One region of the Blautia acetica genome, then DNA from elsewhere that is predicted to be linked to it. Evidence: riboswitches for the same ligand, from Rfam matches in the RefSeq annotation. Region 1 holds a riboswitch; each other region holds the start of a gene.
What was found. A riboswitch is a leader RNA that binds a small molecule or an ion and turns the genes downstream of it on or off. The one in region 1 is predicted to bind cobalamin.

Region 1 (3,178 bases):
TGTACCGCATAAAAAAAGGAATGGTAGCTTGCCGTCAGATACCAGTTTCCAAGGGGAATGGCAAAGAAATCCATGGGGACCTGTTTTAAATTGAACATAATGGCTATGGTACTTAAAAACAAAAATGCCAGAGGTACGGTGAGAAACTTAAGATAACGCAAAACAGGGACTCCCCCTTTCCAAACGGTAAGAATCCCTGTCACAGCTAATACGATACCTGCCACCGCAGTCGAACGACTCATTACACAGATACACAGTGTAATCACTGCAAAGGCAAATTTCTCACTGGCATTTTCATATCTAAGCCGGGAATTGTAACACAGCTTATCAATGACTATCATAGAAACTCCTTTCGCCAGAGAACTTTAGTTTTCATCTTTCATCCATTTTTTACGCTCTACAAAACGTCCCATAAAAAAGGCAATGACGCCTACGCCAATACCGGTCTGGAGACAGAAGAGCAGGCTTTCCACTTCGCCGGGAAGTTCTCCGCCAATGAGCTTTTCAAAAATGGGGGTTGCCCAGGGTTCATAGGAGGAATCCACTTCCTCTACCACGGTGCTTCCGGCATCGTCGGAACCGCCGAATTCCGCGTCTTTTAAGACAAACAGCGGAACAAATGCAATTAAGAAAATAACCAGAATGGCCAGAATGACTTTTTTCTTCATCTTATTTTCCCTCCTTTAAATAACCAATCGCACGAAGTTCCGGTTTAGCATAGGTTTCCAGACCCATGATAATCAATACCGTGATGACGCCTTCAATAAGAGCCAGAGGAACCTGTGTAGGTGCAAATACCAGCAGGAATTTGCCTACTGCAGCGCCAAAGGTGGTATCCGCATGATGGGCAAGAGCCATCTGTACCGCAGTCACGCAGTATGTAAATAAGTCACCTAAAAATGCGGCCAAAAATACACAGACTTTTTTATCCACATTGGCCTTTTTCAGCACAACATAAAGACCATAAGATACAAAAGGTCCTGCGATTGCCATGGAGAATGTGTTTGCTCCAATCGTAGTCAGTCCGCCGTGTGCCAGTAAAATAGCCTGGAACAGGAGAACAATCAGCCCCAGAATGGAAACGGCAGACGGGCCAAACAGAATTGCTCCAAGCCCGGTGCCTGTCATGTGAGAACAGCTTCCGGTTACGGAAGGAATCTTCAAGGAAGAAATTACAAAGACAAAGGCGCCGGACATAGCCAGCAGGGTGACCAGATTTCGGTGTTCGTTTAAAGTTTTTTTGATAGACATGAATCCTGCAATGAGAAACGGTACGCACAGGACACCCCATGCGATGCAGAATCCTCCCGGAAGGTAACCTTCCATAATGTGCATGGCACTGACGGTTGGGACAATGCCGAAGGTAAGCGCAAAGGCGCTTGCCAGTACCAGAATACGTTTTTGATTTTTACTCATTTTTCTTCTCCCTTCTGATTTGCATGAATAAAATAAAAAACCTGTACGGCAGGGACCGACAGGCATCAGAAGAACAAGAGGTTATAGCAAGGTGAATTGATATGCTATGAGCCAACCTGTTCTTACACAAGGCCATCGTTCGTAACCTGTGTAAATCGCATGTATAAGGCAGGTCTTCTGACTCAGGTATCTTTGCTGCATTTTGCCTTCCCATTACAACAGTGGCATATTAAAATACAGCTCCTCCATTACAGCGGCGTGACCGTGTAAGATTTTCACTTAACTTTCCTATTCTCCTGCATAGCAGGCACCGTTATACATTCAATTCTTGTTCCATTGTAGCATATAGGGAAATTTTGTCAATGTTTTGTCAAATGAAATTGTACAAAAATCACAAAATACTTAAGTTGCACCCAAAAGAATTCTATGCTAAGATGAAAAAAGATTTTTAAGAAAAGCAACAAAAGATATGGGAGATTAAAAAACAATGAGTATTTCCATGATTGGCATTGACTACAGCAGAGCAGCCGTGGACATCCGCGCACAGTTTTCTTTTACCAAGAAAAACGCTGTAGCTGCAATGGAACATTTAAAGGAAGAACCGGGCATTGCAGGCTGTATTATTTTGTCTACCTGCAACCGAATGGAAATTTGGGCAAGCACCACGGAAGACTGGCAGGGTTCTCTCTATGAATTTTTGTGCCGGGAAAAAGGGAAAGAACCGGCAGAATATGCACAGTATTTTGCGGAAAGGACAGAAGAGGAAGCAGTAGAACATCTTTTTTATCTTACCAGCGGTCTGAAATCCCAGATTCTGGCAGAAGACCAGATCATTACCCAGGTAAAGGATGCTCTGAGTTTGTCCAGGGAAGCCTACTGCACGGACAATGTGCTGGAGGTACTGTTTCGCATGGCGGTGACGGCAGCCAAGAAGGTAAAGACAAAAGTCATCTTTTCCAGGGGCAACAGTTCCGTGATTCATCAAGCCATTCACTGCCTGGAGGAAAAGGGCTTTTCCTTGTCTGGCAAAACCTGCATGGTTATCGGAAACGGAGAAATGGGCAAGGTGGCGGCGCTGGCTCTTAGAGAAGCAGGTGCAGAGGTGACGGTTACGGTGCGCCAGTATCGAAGCGGCATTGTCAATATCCCCAAGGGCTGTGAGCGGATTAATTACGGTGACCGGGGAGAATTTCTGCCTCAGTGCGATTTGGTTGTCAGCGCTACGGCCAGTCCTAACTATACACTGACCAGGGAGCTTCTGGAAACCGTCCCGCCCGTGGAACATCTGGTATTGATTGATTTGGCCGTACCAAGAGATATTGAACCCTCTGCCGGAGAACTTTCCGGTATTACCCTGTACGACATAGACAGCTTTAAGATTGATGCGGTTTCTCCGAAGCTGCAGCAGAGTCTGGAAAAAGCCGGGGAAATTTTGCAGGAACAGATGGAGGATTTTTACAACTGGTATGGCGGCAGAGACTTAATTCCCAGAATCCAGGACATTAAGGCAGAGGCGGTGCAGGATTTAAATCTCCGGATACTGAAAATTCTGCGGAAAACTCCCATGGAAGAAAAAGACCGGGAAAATCTGCTGCAGGCCATTGATACAGCTGCGGCAAAGGTGGTTAACAAAATGATGTTCGGGCTGAAGGATTCTCTGGAAGAAAAGGAATTTTTAAACTGCGTGGAAGGACTGGAAAAACTGTATGAAAACTGAAAAGGAAAATAAAAAATTTTTTCCTGTGTTTATAGACCTGAGCAC
Region 2 (3,178 bases), on a different contig from region 1:
CCATTCGGATTCTGGGAGTCCGGGAAGACGATACGGTAAGCCGCAGCTCCGATAATAAGGAATTGTATATAGAAGCCGAAGGCGACCATGACAGCGAAAAGACAAAACTTGTGATAGAAGTACCGGAAAATAAAACATTCAAAGATCTGGAGCTGGTTTCCGATACGGCTCAGATAAAAACAGTGGGAAAACTGCGGACCGATAAGGCTTATCTGGAAACAGATACCGGAAGTGTGCAGGCAGAGTATCTGGAATTTCAAACAGGAGAAATAGAGTGTTCCACCGGAAATCTCCAGGTGAAATGTGCCGGAAAACTAAACGATTATACCGTTTATGCAGAAAGCGACAGCGGCAATCTGGTTCTGGATGGAAAGGAGTATGTGGGTTACCAGGAAGGCGTTTTCGGAAATGCGGACAGCCAAAAGACCATAGACGTGTCAAATGATATGGGAAATATGGAAATCGAGTTTGAAAGTAAATAAAAAATAGAAGCAAGGAAAGGAGTTATCATATGTCTGATAAAAGATTGTATCGTTCCTCTGTAAATTATATGTTGGCAGGGGTCTGCGGAGGAATTGCAGAATATTTTAATATTGACCCTACTTTAATAAGGCTGGCATGGATTATCTTGACCTGCATGAACTGCGGCACAGGAATTGTGGCTTATATCATTGCAGCCATTGTAATTCCAAAATAAAATTTACAGACGGTATAAAGTGAGAAAAAAGGGTCATACTCCAGTTAGAAAGGAGTGTGGCTTTTTTATGGCAAAGAAAAAAGAAGAAAAAATTGATTTAAACAATATTCCGGAAGAGGAAAAAATAAAATATGAAATTGCCGGAGAACTGGGACTTTTGGACCGGGTAGCTGCAAATGGCTGGAAAAGCCTGTCTGCAAAGGAAACGGGACGTATCGGCGGGCTTATGACAAAACGCCGAAGAGAACAGCAAAAAACAGGAGAAAATTAGGAAAAGTGCTTGACGCGGCTTGGAGGCAATGGTATTATAATCAATGTATAATTCCATAAACCTATTAAGTGCACCGTGTTGACCGCACAACACTGGTGAAAAGGGAATCAGGTGTGAGTCCTGAGCGATCCGGTCACTGTATTTGGGGAGTGATGCCGCAGAAGTCCATTGTACGAAGCAGTACGAGAAGGAGCGGCAAAGCGATGAGCCATGAGTCAGGAAACCTGCTTAGTAGTAGTAAGGTGATAACTTCCGTGCAAAGTTTGAAATCCCTCACACTGTTTACAGACAGTTGACGAGTCCGCTTTCACAAGGAAGGTGGATTTTTTTATGGAATTGCCGAAAGGTGAACCTGAACTTATAGAATTATGCATTGATTAAATGGCAGGTGGTATATTCCCTGATTCTATGTTTCCTGTTTGGCTGTTTACAGGTTTTGTTTTCCCGCAACAAACAAAACCGCGCATCCTCCGCAGAGAGCAGGAAAGCTTCGTGACCGGAATCAGGGAGTGTCCATCAAAAAGATTTCTACATAGTCTCTTATCCGCAATTCAGCGGGAAATTTCAAGTTATAGTATTTATGGGAAAAAATATAAAAAGGAAAATGGGAAAGTGCATTGTCTGACAGACATTTCTATTTCTAATGTTCAGTTTGATGGAAACAAACAGGAAATTTTTATTGCTGTTCCTTTTATGACTTGGCCTGCAGGGTTGGAGGCGATGAGTTTGTACTGTTTCTGCCGGACACCATGGATATAAAGTTGTATAAAAGAAATGCAGGAAGGGGTGTCGGTAAATACCGATTTTTAAGCTCTAAATCTTAAAAAACCCCTTAACTGCATTTTTTAAAGCGCACTTTTTCTCATTTTTCGTATATGTCTTACCAGCAGAAGAATGCAAACCAGGTCAATGACCACAACTGCAATAATGGATTGCATACCATAGTAAATACCGGCAGTTTCTGCAATTTTACCGATAATGGACGGCATGAGAATAGAGCCGAAACTGGCAAGAGTGAGAATGAAACTCCAGGCCAGAGAATATTTTTGGATAAGGCTTCCGGAAAAGGAAACCGTAGTGGGATAAAGCCCTGCCATACTGAAGCCAAAGCCCATAATTCCCACAAGAATCAGCGGTGTAGTGGAACTGAACAGCAGTAGGATTAAAAATCCCACCAGTCCGAAGCCCATGACAAGCAGCAGCCATTCCTTATGAACTCTGGTGGAAAGCCAAGCCGTTAAAAGGCGGCCAGCTAGAATCATGACCCATAAAAGGCTGGCCGTGACCTGAGAAAGAGATGCGGGCAGCAGTCCGGTATCCTTAAAGTAAGTAATCATCCAGCCAATTACTCCCTGTTCTGCACAGAGATAGAAGAAAAGAGTCAGTGTGCAGAGATAAAACAGCGGTTCTTTGAAAAAAGCAAAATCAGCAGCTTTTTTTATCTGTTCTTCTTTTTTTTCTTTAACAGAATCAGGAATCATAAAATACATGACCCAGCTTAAAACCCCCATAATCAGCATGAAAGAACAGGCGTAAATCCAGTTATCGCTGTTTGTCCGCGTCATGGCAAGCAGCAGAAGCGGGAAAGTAAAGGCGCCGACAGCAAACATGGCATGCAGGCCATTTAAGAGCGATGCCTTACCGGGAGCCAGTTCGTTAATGGAGGTGTTGCAAAAATTACTGGTAGCGCCCCGGGCCATACCGGTGAGGAAAAAGGCCAGTGCCAACATAAAATTATTGTCAGAAAGAAGAATGACCAGGTAGGAAAGGGCAATGAAAGAATTGAAAAAAAGAATGCTTTTCTTTCTTCCCCAGACCTCGGATAAAGCGCCGCAGGCAAAGCTGGAAATCAGATTTCCTACGGAATGAAGGCTGACAATCATACCGCAAAAAGCATAGGCCAGTCCCCGGGAATCCCGGATATAAGGCAGGAGTGAGCCAATGGAGAGTGCAAGCATACCATTTATGATGAAGACGCCGTAGCTGCACAGAAATTGTCTGTTTTGAGTTTTGTCTTGAAACAATGATAAGTCCCCCTCTTTTTAAAATTGAAAATGCAAAATCGAGTATAGTCTAAAACAAATCTGCAGTTTCGTCAATGGAAGAATCCCACTTTGTAATGCGGAAATAGTAACAGAATCTAAAAAAATGACAAGAAAATTTTGCTGCAACCTGCAGAAAGTAACAGAAATAGGAAAATAATTCATTTC
Region 3 (3,178 bases), on a different contig from region 1:
AATTTTTACAGGAAAACCCGGTACAGTATCTTGCAACCATTGGACGTGACGGAAAGGCAAAATGCCGTCCCTTTATGTTCTGCTTTGAAAAAGAGGGGAAATTATGGTTTTGTACCAATCACACCAAGGATGTTTTTAAGGATATGAAAGAGAATCCCTATGTGGAAGTGACCGTATCCAGCCCGGATTATACCTGGATTCGATTGAACGGAAAAGCTGTTTTTGAGGATAATCGGGAGGTAAAAGAAGCCTGCATGGAGAATCCTATTGTAAAGGGACAGTACGAAACCGCAGACAATCCGATTTTTGAAGTGTTTTATTTGGCAGAAGCAAAAGCGGTTCTTGCAGATTTCTCCGGTAACCCGCCGAGAACCTATACATTTTAAGGATATTTTATAAGAGAAACGGGGGATTTTTATGACTGCACAGGAATGTTTGAAGTATATTGTGAAGGAACTGCATACTGTGGTGTTTTCCACAGTGGATGAAAAAGGCTATCCCGTCACTTGCGCCATTGATATGATGGATGGAGATGAAAGCAGTCTGTATTTTCTGACGGCCAGAGGAAAGCAGTTCTTCAGTCGCCTGAAAGCCAACAGACATATTGCGTTTACCGCCCTCCGGGGAAAAGATACCCTTTCCAGTATAGCGGTTTCCGTACAGGGAGAGGCAAAAGAACTGGGCAGCGGCAGAGTGGAAGACTTGTTTCAGAAAAATTCTTATATGTATGAAATTTATCCCACACGACAGTCGAGAGAAGCTTTGACCGTTTTTCAGATTTACAGGGGCCGGGGGGAATGGTTTGATTTGTCAAAAAAGCCCATAGAGCGCTTTGACTTTTCTTTCGGAGAAGCCAGCCGGAAGCAGGAGGGATATGTGATTACCCGGAAATGTATTCACTGCGGTGTGTGCAGTCAGACTTGTCCCCAGCAGTGTATTGACGTCGCTGCCGGGGTTATCAGGCAGCAAAATTGTCTGCACTGCGGAAACTGTTACCGCAGATGTCCGGTTAAAGCTGTAGAAAGGAGAGGACGAGGTGACACAGAGTGAAAGAAGACTTAAAAAGTGTATCCATAACAAATTGTGATACATAAAGTGTTGAATTTTCAAAATCTTCCAGTATAATTAGGGGCAGAAATCATAACAGGATATAAGTTGCGCAAGCATTCATAGAGAAACCGGTGCAAGTCCGGTACGGTCCCGCCACTGTAACAAGGAGTTTTTGCAGCGTATGCCACTGAAGGAAAACTTTGGGAAGGTGCTGTAGAAGCGGTGAGTTGAAGTCAGGAGAACTGCTTATATCTTTGGGAAGTTTCTCACGGCTGATGAGAACTCTTAAAATACGGTTAGGTACAAATAACAATATCGAATTTTATGAGTAGAGACAGTCTGTATATGCATATATCAGATTGTCTTTTTGCCGTTATAAAAACAGGAGGTGGAAGATTTTGAAAAAAGAAAACCTGGGCAGGCGGCTTTTGCAAATCGTAATTGTGCTTTTTGGAATCAGCTTTTTTACCTTTGGCCTGACCTATTTGTCCCCTGGTGACCCGGCAGAAATTATGCTTACCGAATGTGGAAATATTCCCACACCGGAGCTTTTGGAGCAGACCAGGGCAGAACTGGGGCTGGACAAGCCTTTTCTGGTGCAGTACGGAAACTGGTTAAAAGGGGTGCTGACCGGTGATATGGGAAAATCCTATTCCATGAAGGTTCCGGTGGTGGAAAAACTGGTATCCTGCTTTTTTCCTACCCTCAAGCTGGCACTGGCATCTTTGCTTATTATGATATTGTTTTCCATACCACTGGGAATATTGTCAGCAGTTTATCACAACCGCTGGCCGGACTATCTGGTGCGGGGCCTGACTTTTTTCGGCGTTTCGGTTCCCAATTTCTGGATTGGTCTGATTCTGCTCAGTATTTTCGGGGTGCAGCTTCGGTGGGTGACCGTGTCCGGGGGAAGTACCGATTTTAAATCCCTGGTGTTGCCGGCTGTTACCCTGGCTATTGCCATGTCTGCCAAATACACCAGACAGGTGCGGATTGCCGTGCTGGAAGAGCTGCAGCAGGATTACGTTACAGGGGCCCGTATGAGGGGACTTTCAGAGAAAAAGATTTTGTGGAAACATGTGCTTCCCAATGCTACGCTTCCTCTGGTAACGCTTTTGGGGCTTTCCCTGGGCAGTCTGCTGGGCGGAACGGCAGTGGTGGAAATTATTTATAACTGGCCGGGGCTTGGAAGCATGGCGGTAAAAGCCATTTCCTGCAGGGATTATCCTTTGGTGCAGGGCTATGTTTTGTGGATTGCCCTGCTCTACATGGGCATTAATCTTTTGGTAGACCTTTCCTATGAACGGCTGGACCCAAGACTGAAGGAGGAGCGGTAAGTGAAAATTTGGAAATTTTTGAAGACAAACAGGCAGTTTACACTTTTTCTCACACTGGCTCTGGGGATTGCCGCCATTGCCGTATTTGCACCGTGGATTGCTCCCAAAGATCCCTACGAGGCGGTGATGAGCCATTCTTTGCAGGCGCCGGGAGGAGAATATCTCTGCGGTACGGATAAGCTGGGAAGAGATGTGCTTTCCAGAGTTATCTACGGCACCCGTTCTTCTCTGGTCATGACCCTTTGTCTGGTTGCCGTGATTTTTGTGGTGGGAACTGCGCTGGGAATTCTGGCCGGATATTTCGGCGGGTTTGTGGATGCCGTGATTATGAGGATTGCAGATATGATGATTTCCTTTCCCGGACTGGTGCTGGCTATTGCCATTGCAGGTCTTTTAGGACCCAGTATGGTCAATGCCGTCCTTGCCATTTCGGCGGTGAGCTGGACAAAGTATGCCAGACTGGCTCGAAGTATGGTGCTGAAAATAAAGAAAAATCTTTACATTGAGGCAGCCGTAGTAACAGGAACCCGAAATCATAAAATCATTCTGAACTACATTTTGCCCAATATGATTACCACCATGGTGGTGACTGCGGCAACAGATATCGGAACCATGATGTTGGAACTGGCGTCCCTGTCCTTTCTGGGATTCGGCGCCCAGGCTCCGGTTCCCGAGTGGGGGCTTATGCTCAACGAGGGCAGAACTTATCTGACCAAGGCTCCCTGGCTGATGTTGTATCCGGGAATTGCCATCGTCATTGTGGTTGTTGTGTTTAATATGCTGGGAGACAG
Region 4 (3,178 bases), on a different contig from region 1:
CCACTTCACCGGGAAGCGCGCCTTCGTGTTTCAGCGCAAACTGCAGGGCGTCTTCTTTCTGCTGAATTTCCACCTCTGCATTCATATCCGCCGGTTCTGCTATCTTCTTTCCTTTTACGCGAATGGTGTAGCCTTCTCCTTCATAAATATAATCCATTCTGGAAGCCTGGGCTTTCTCAAAAATTTCCTTTCCAATAATGCCTCTCTCCAGCTTGTCCACAATGCTTTCTGCAATTCTCAAGTCATCGATTCTTGTGACAAAAGACTTATTATTTTCGGGAAGCGTATGATAAATAGAAAGCAGTTCTTCCACGGTATCTTTTTCTTTTAAAGTAATCTTCAAAGGATTTAACTCATTCCAGATGCGATGATCCAACGCTTCTACTTCTGCTTCCTGTCTGTCTATTTCTTCTCCCTTTGCCTGCAAAATGTTGCGGAAACTTTCTTTTTCTTCAAAGTCTTTCAAAAGTTCCAGTTCGACTTTGAGATTATAAACCCTTTGTTTTTCTGCAAGTGTAATCTGTTCCGGCAGCGCATTCAGTTTACTGCGGAAGGCCTCTATATTTTCTTCCGATTCCGTTCCCTCATCGGGGGTCTCTGTATCTGTCATGTCGTACAGACTGGTCTGCCCGTTTACCGCCCTGGACCAGGCCAGAAGGGCTAAAGTTCCCTGGTCGGTTGCCATGGCATCACTGCCGCCGCCTTTTATATGCTCAAAAGAACCGTCTTCTTTTTGGAATCTCAGGATTTCATCCAGCAGGGTTTTTCCGTTTTTCATAAATTTATCCTGTTCCAAAAGAGATACATCAATGGCTGACAGAGCAATCACGACCTGTGCCGTACTCTCCAGATTTTTTACCGGTTCTTCCCCTTCAGAAATGTAAGAACTGCCGTATCCGCCGTCTGCGTCCTGCATGGAAGCCAGCTTATCCAATCCCCGGTTTAAAGCCGCACCAACGTCTGCCCGTTCTTTATACGGCGCCAGCGCCTGCATAGCCATAGCAGTAATATCCGGGTCTGCCACTTTCCCCTGCAAAGCCCAGCCGCCGCCGGAAAGTTCCTGTGAAAGGATTTTCTGAATCAGATTTTCCCGGGTAGTCTGGGTTCCTTCTCCTTCTCGCTCAGGAATTTCGTAATCTTTCGTATCCAGCGCAATCAGGGCAAAAATAGTTCCGTTAATGCCCTGTTGATTCACCTTCTCAAATTTTGCTAATGGCTTCAGCAGATTATAGCCATTTATCCGGGAAGGGTCTGTTCCAATAGAGGACAGCGCCATGATGACTCTGGAATATTCCGTATATTTTGCGTTGTGAAGCACTCCGTTTGTGTCATCTAGTTTCATATATAAATTTGCCAGATAATTTGCTTTTGCCGTGTCGCTCAAGTATCCGGCTCTGGCCATGGCCATCACAGACCATTCGCCTCCAATAGTATCCACCACCGGAGAAGTCACCGCAGACTGCAGATACTTTTCCGCCTTATCAAGAGCTTCCTGGACGGTAGGATTTTGGGCCTCGGCAATGTCTGCAGTCCCCCGCAAAATCTGACTTTCCTCTTCTCCGGTTCCCGGCAGCACCTCATCCGCAGTTCCCGGAAGGATTTCCTCCTGATAACCTTCAGACTCCTGTGTGATTTCTGTGCCCATGCCGTTTAATATTTCTTCCGTACCCGGTTCTGATACCGTTTCTTCTGTGGAAACCTGTGCCTCCACAGCTGTCTCCTGTCCTGTATCTGCCAGAACTGCCCCCGGAGACTGCACTGCCAGCAGAATGGACATGGCTGACACTACAAGCTTTAATTTTTTTCTGTTCATGCTCTCATCCTTCCTCTATCTTTCCTGATACACATAAAAAAGAGCCCCCTCACCATTTTCCGGTAAAGGAACTCTGTTCTTTTGAATTATGAAATTTTAAAATGCATACAACAACAAAATCTCCTCCGCCCGGAAATATTTTTAAAATAATGGCAGATATTCTGACTTAGTCTCACCCTCGGAAACGCCTTCTCAAACTTCTTGTAAGTTCAATGGCAACTGTTTCTTCGTCAACATCACAGCAGAGGCAACTGTATCGGACTTCCACCGATTTCCCTTTTAACTCTGCATTTTCTGCGTGCAGAGACCATCATGTGTATGCAGTTATGAATCTATTACCATACTACACAAACAGGCAGAAAATGTCAAGGAATTTGTAAAAAACAGCAAAGTCCCGAAGAACTTTGCCGTTTTTGCTGTCCTTATTTCATCTGCTGTCTATTTTTCTTATAAACAGCTGTTCCAAAAGCTGCCGCGGATACTGCCAGCATGAGCAGCAGAACGCTGATTGGTGCTTCATCACCTGTCTTGGCACCTGTGCCTTTTAATGTACCGCTTCCACTGTTTCCGCTTCCATTGTTTCCACTTCCATTGCTGCCGTTATTTCCATGGTTTCCGGAACCATTGTTTCCGTTGGAGGCCGGTGTGTCAATGACTACGCCAAAGCTGTCTAAGCTCTTTACCTCTACCGAAACAGCTTCATCGGTTACCTTTCCGGTCAGTTTTTCCACTTTGGAATCGCTGCAGTGAAGTACAGTCAATTCTTTGCCATTATAATCCTTTCCTACCGGAATGGATAATACACACGCAGACGGAAGTTCGATTTCTTTTCCATTCTTTGTGAGTTTGATGTTGTACAGACGGAATACGGATTTGTCAGAAGCAATTTCTTTTCTCATCTTTTCTACGTCTGCATTGTCTTTTCCGATTGGAGTAACTGCCAGTTCCATATCAGAGGTCAGACCCTCTCCTTCCAGTTTCACGCCGTATTTTTCATTTACCAGCATTTTTACACTTTCCGGTTTGCCTGGGTTTGGGTTTGGATTCTGGTTGTTATCTTCCAGTTTCTTCAACTCTTCCTCTGCTTTTTCCAACTTGGCAAGAGTTTCTTTGCTTACCAGCTTCTTCTGAGCATCTGTCAAAGCGTCATAGGCTTTTCTGGCTGCTTCAATGGCTGCTTTGCTTTCCAGAGTAATCTTATCCCCGATAGCATCAATCTTACCTGCAGCTGCATCTGCTGCCGCCTGGTCTTTCTTCTGATTTTCTGCCTGCTCTTTCAGTTCTGCCAGTTTCTTCTCTGCAGTGGTGAGCTTTGCAAGATTGTCTTCTCCTACCAAATTCTTCTGAGCATCTGTCAAAGCATTA

Region 2: another riboswitch for cobalamin. It lies ahead of WBS51_RS04565 (hypothetical protein); the one in region 1 lies ahead of WBS51_RS08470 (energy-coupling factor ABC transporter permease).
Region 3: another riboswitch for cobalamin. It lies ahead of nikB (nickel ABC transporter permease); the one in region 1 lies ahead of WBS51_RS08470 (energy-coupling factor ABC transporter permease).
Region 4: another riboswitch for cobalamin. It lies ahead of WBS51_RS10625 (prenyltransferase/squalene oxidase repeat-containing protein); the one in region 1 lies ahead of WBS51_RS08470 (energy-coupling factor ABC transporter permease).

The regions. Positions count from the first base shown of each region.
Region 1 covers NZ_JBBEWO010000010.1:65,041-68,218, reverse strand. Annotated here, with positions in the region: gene cbiQ (cobalt ECF transporter T component CbiQ) at 1-341, opposite strand, end outside; gene WBS51_RS08475 (energy-coupling factor ABC transporter substrate-binding protein) at 366-668, opposite strand; gene WBS51_RS08470 (energy-coupling factor ABC transporter permease) at 670-1,416, opposite strand; cobalamin riboswitch at 1,567-1,747, opposite strand; gene hemA (glutamyl-tRNA reductase) at 1,904-3,133, shown strand; gene WBS51_RS08460 (precorrin-2 dehydrogenase/sirohydrochlorin ferrochelatase family protein) at 3,159-3,178, shown strand, end outside.
Region 2 covers NZ_JBBEWO010000004.1:178,436-181,613, forward strand. Annotated here, with positions in the region: gene WBS51_RS04550 (DUF4097 family beta strand repeat-containing protein) at 1-482, shown strand, start outside; gene WBS51_RS04555 (PspC domain-containing protein) at 512-697, shown strand; gene WBS51_RS04560 (small, acid-soluble spore protein, alpha/beta type) at 765-968, shown strand; cobalamin riboswitch at 1,018-1,214, shown strand; gene WBS51_RS04565 (hypothetical protein) at 1,350-1,727, shown strand; gene WBS51_RS04570 (MFS transporter) at 1,814-2,992, opposite strand.
Region 3 covers NZ_JBBEWO010000015.1:852-4,029, forward strand. Annotated here, with positions in the region: gene WBS51_RS10580 (pyridoxamine 5'-phosphate oxidase family protein) at 1-386, shown strand, start outside; gene WBS51_RS10585 (pyridoxamine 5'-phosphate oxidase family protein) at 418-1,050, shown strand; cobalamin riboswitch at 1,136-1,314, shown strand; gene nikB (nickel ABC transporter permease) at 1,449-2,387, shown strand; gene nikC (nickel transporter permease) at 2,388-3,178, shown strand, end outside.
Region 4 covers NZ_JBBEWO010000015.1:12,793-15,970, reverse strand. Annotated here, with positions in the region: gene WBS51_RS10625 (prenyltransferase/squalene oxidase repeat-containing protein) at 1-1,813, opposite strand, end outside; cobalamin riboswitch at 1,948-2,140, opposite strand; gene WBS51_RS10620 (DUF4430 domain-containing protein) at 2,236-3,178, opposite strand, start outside.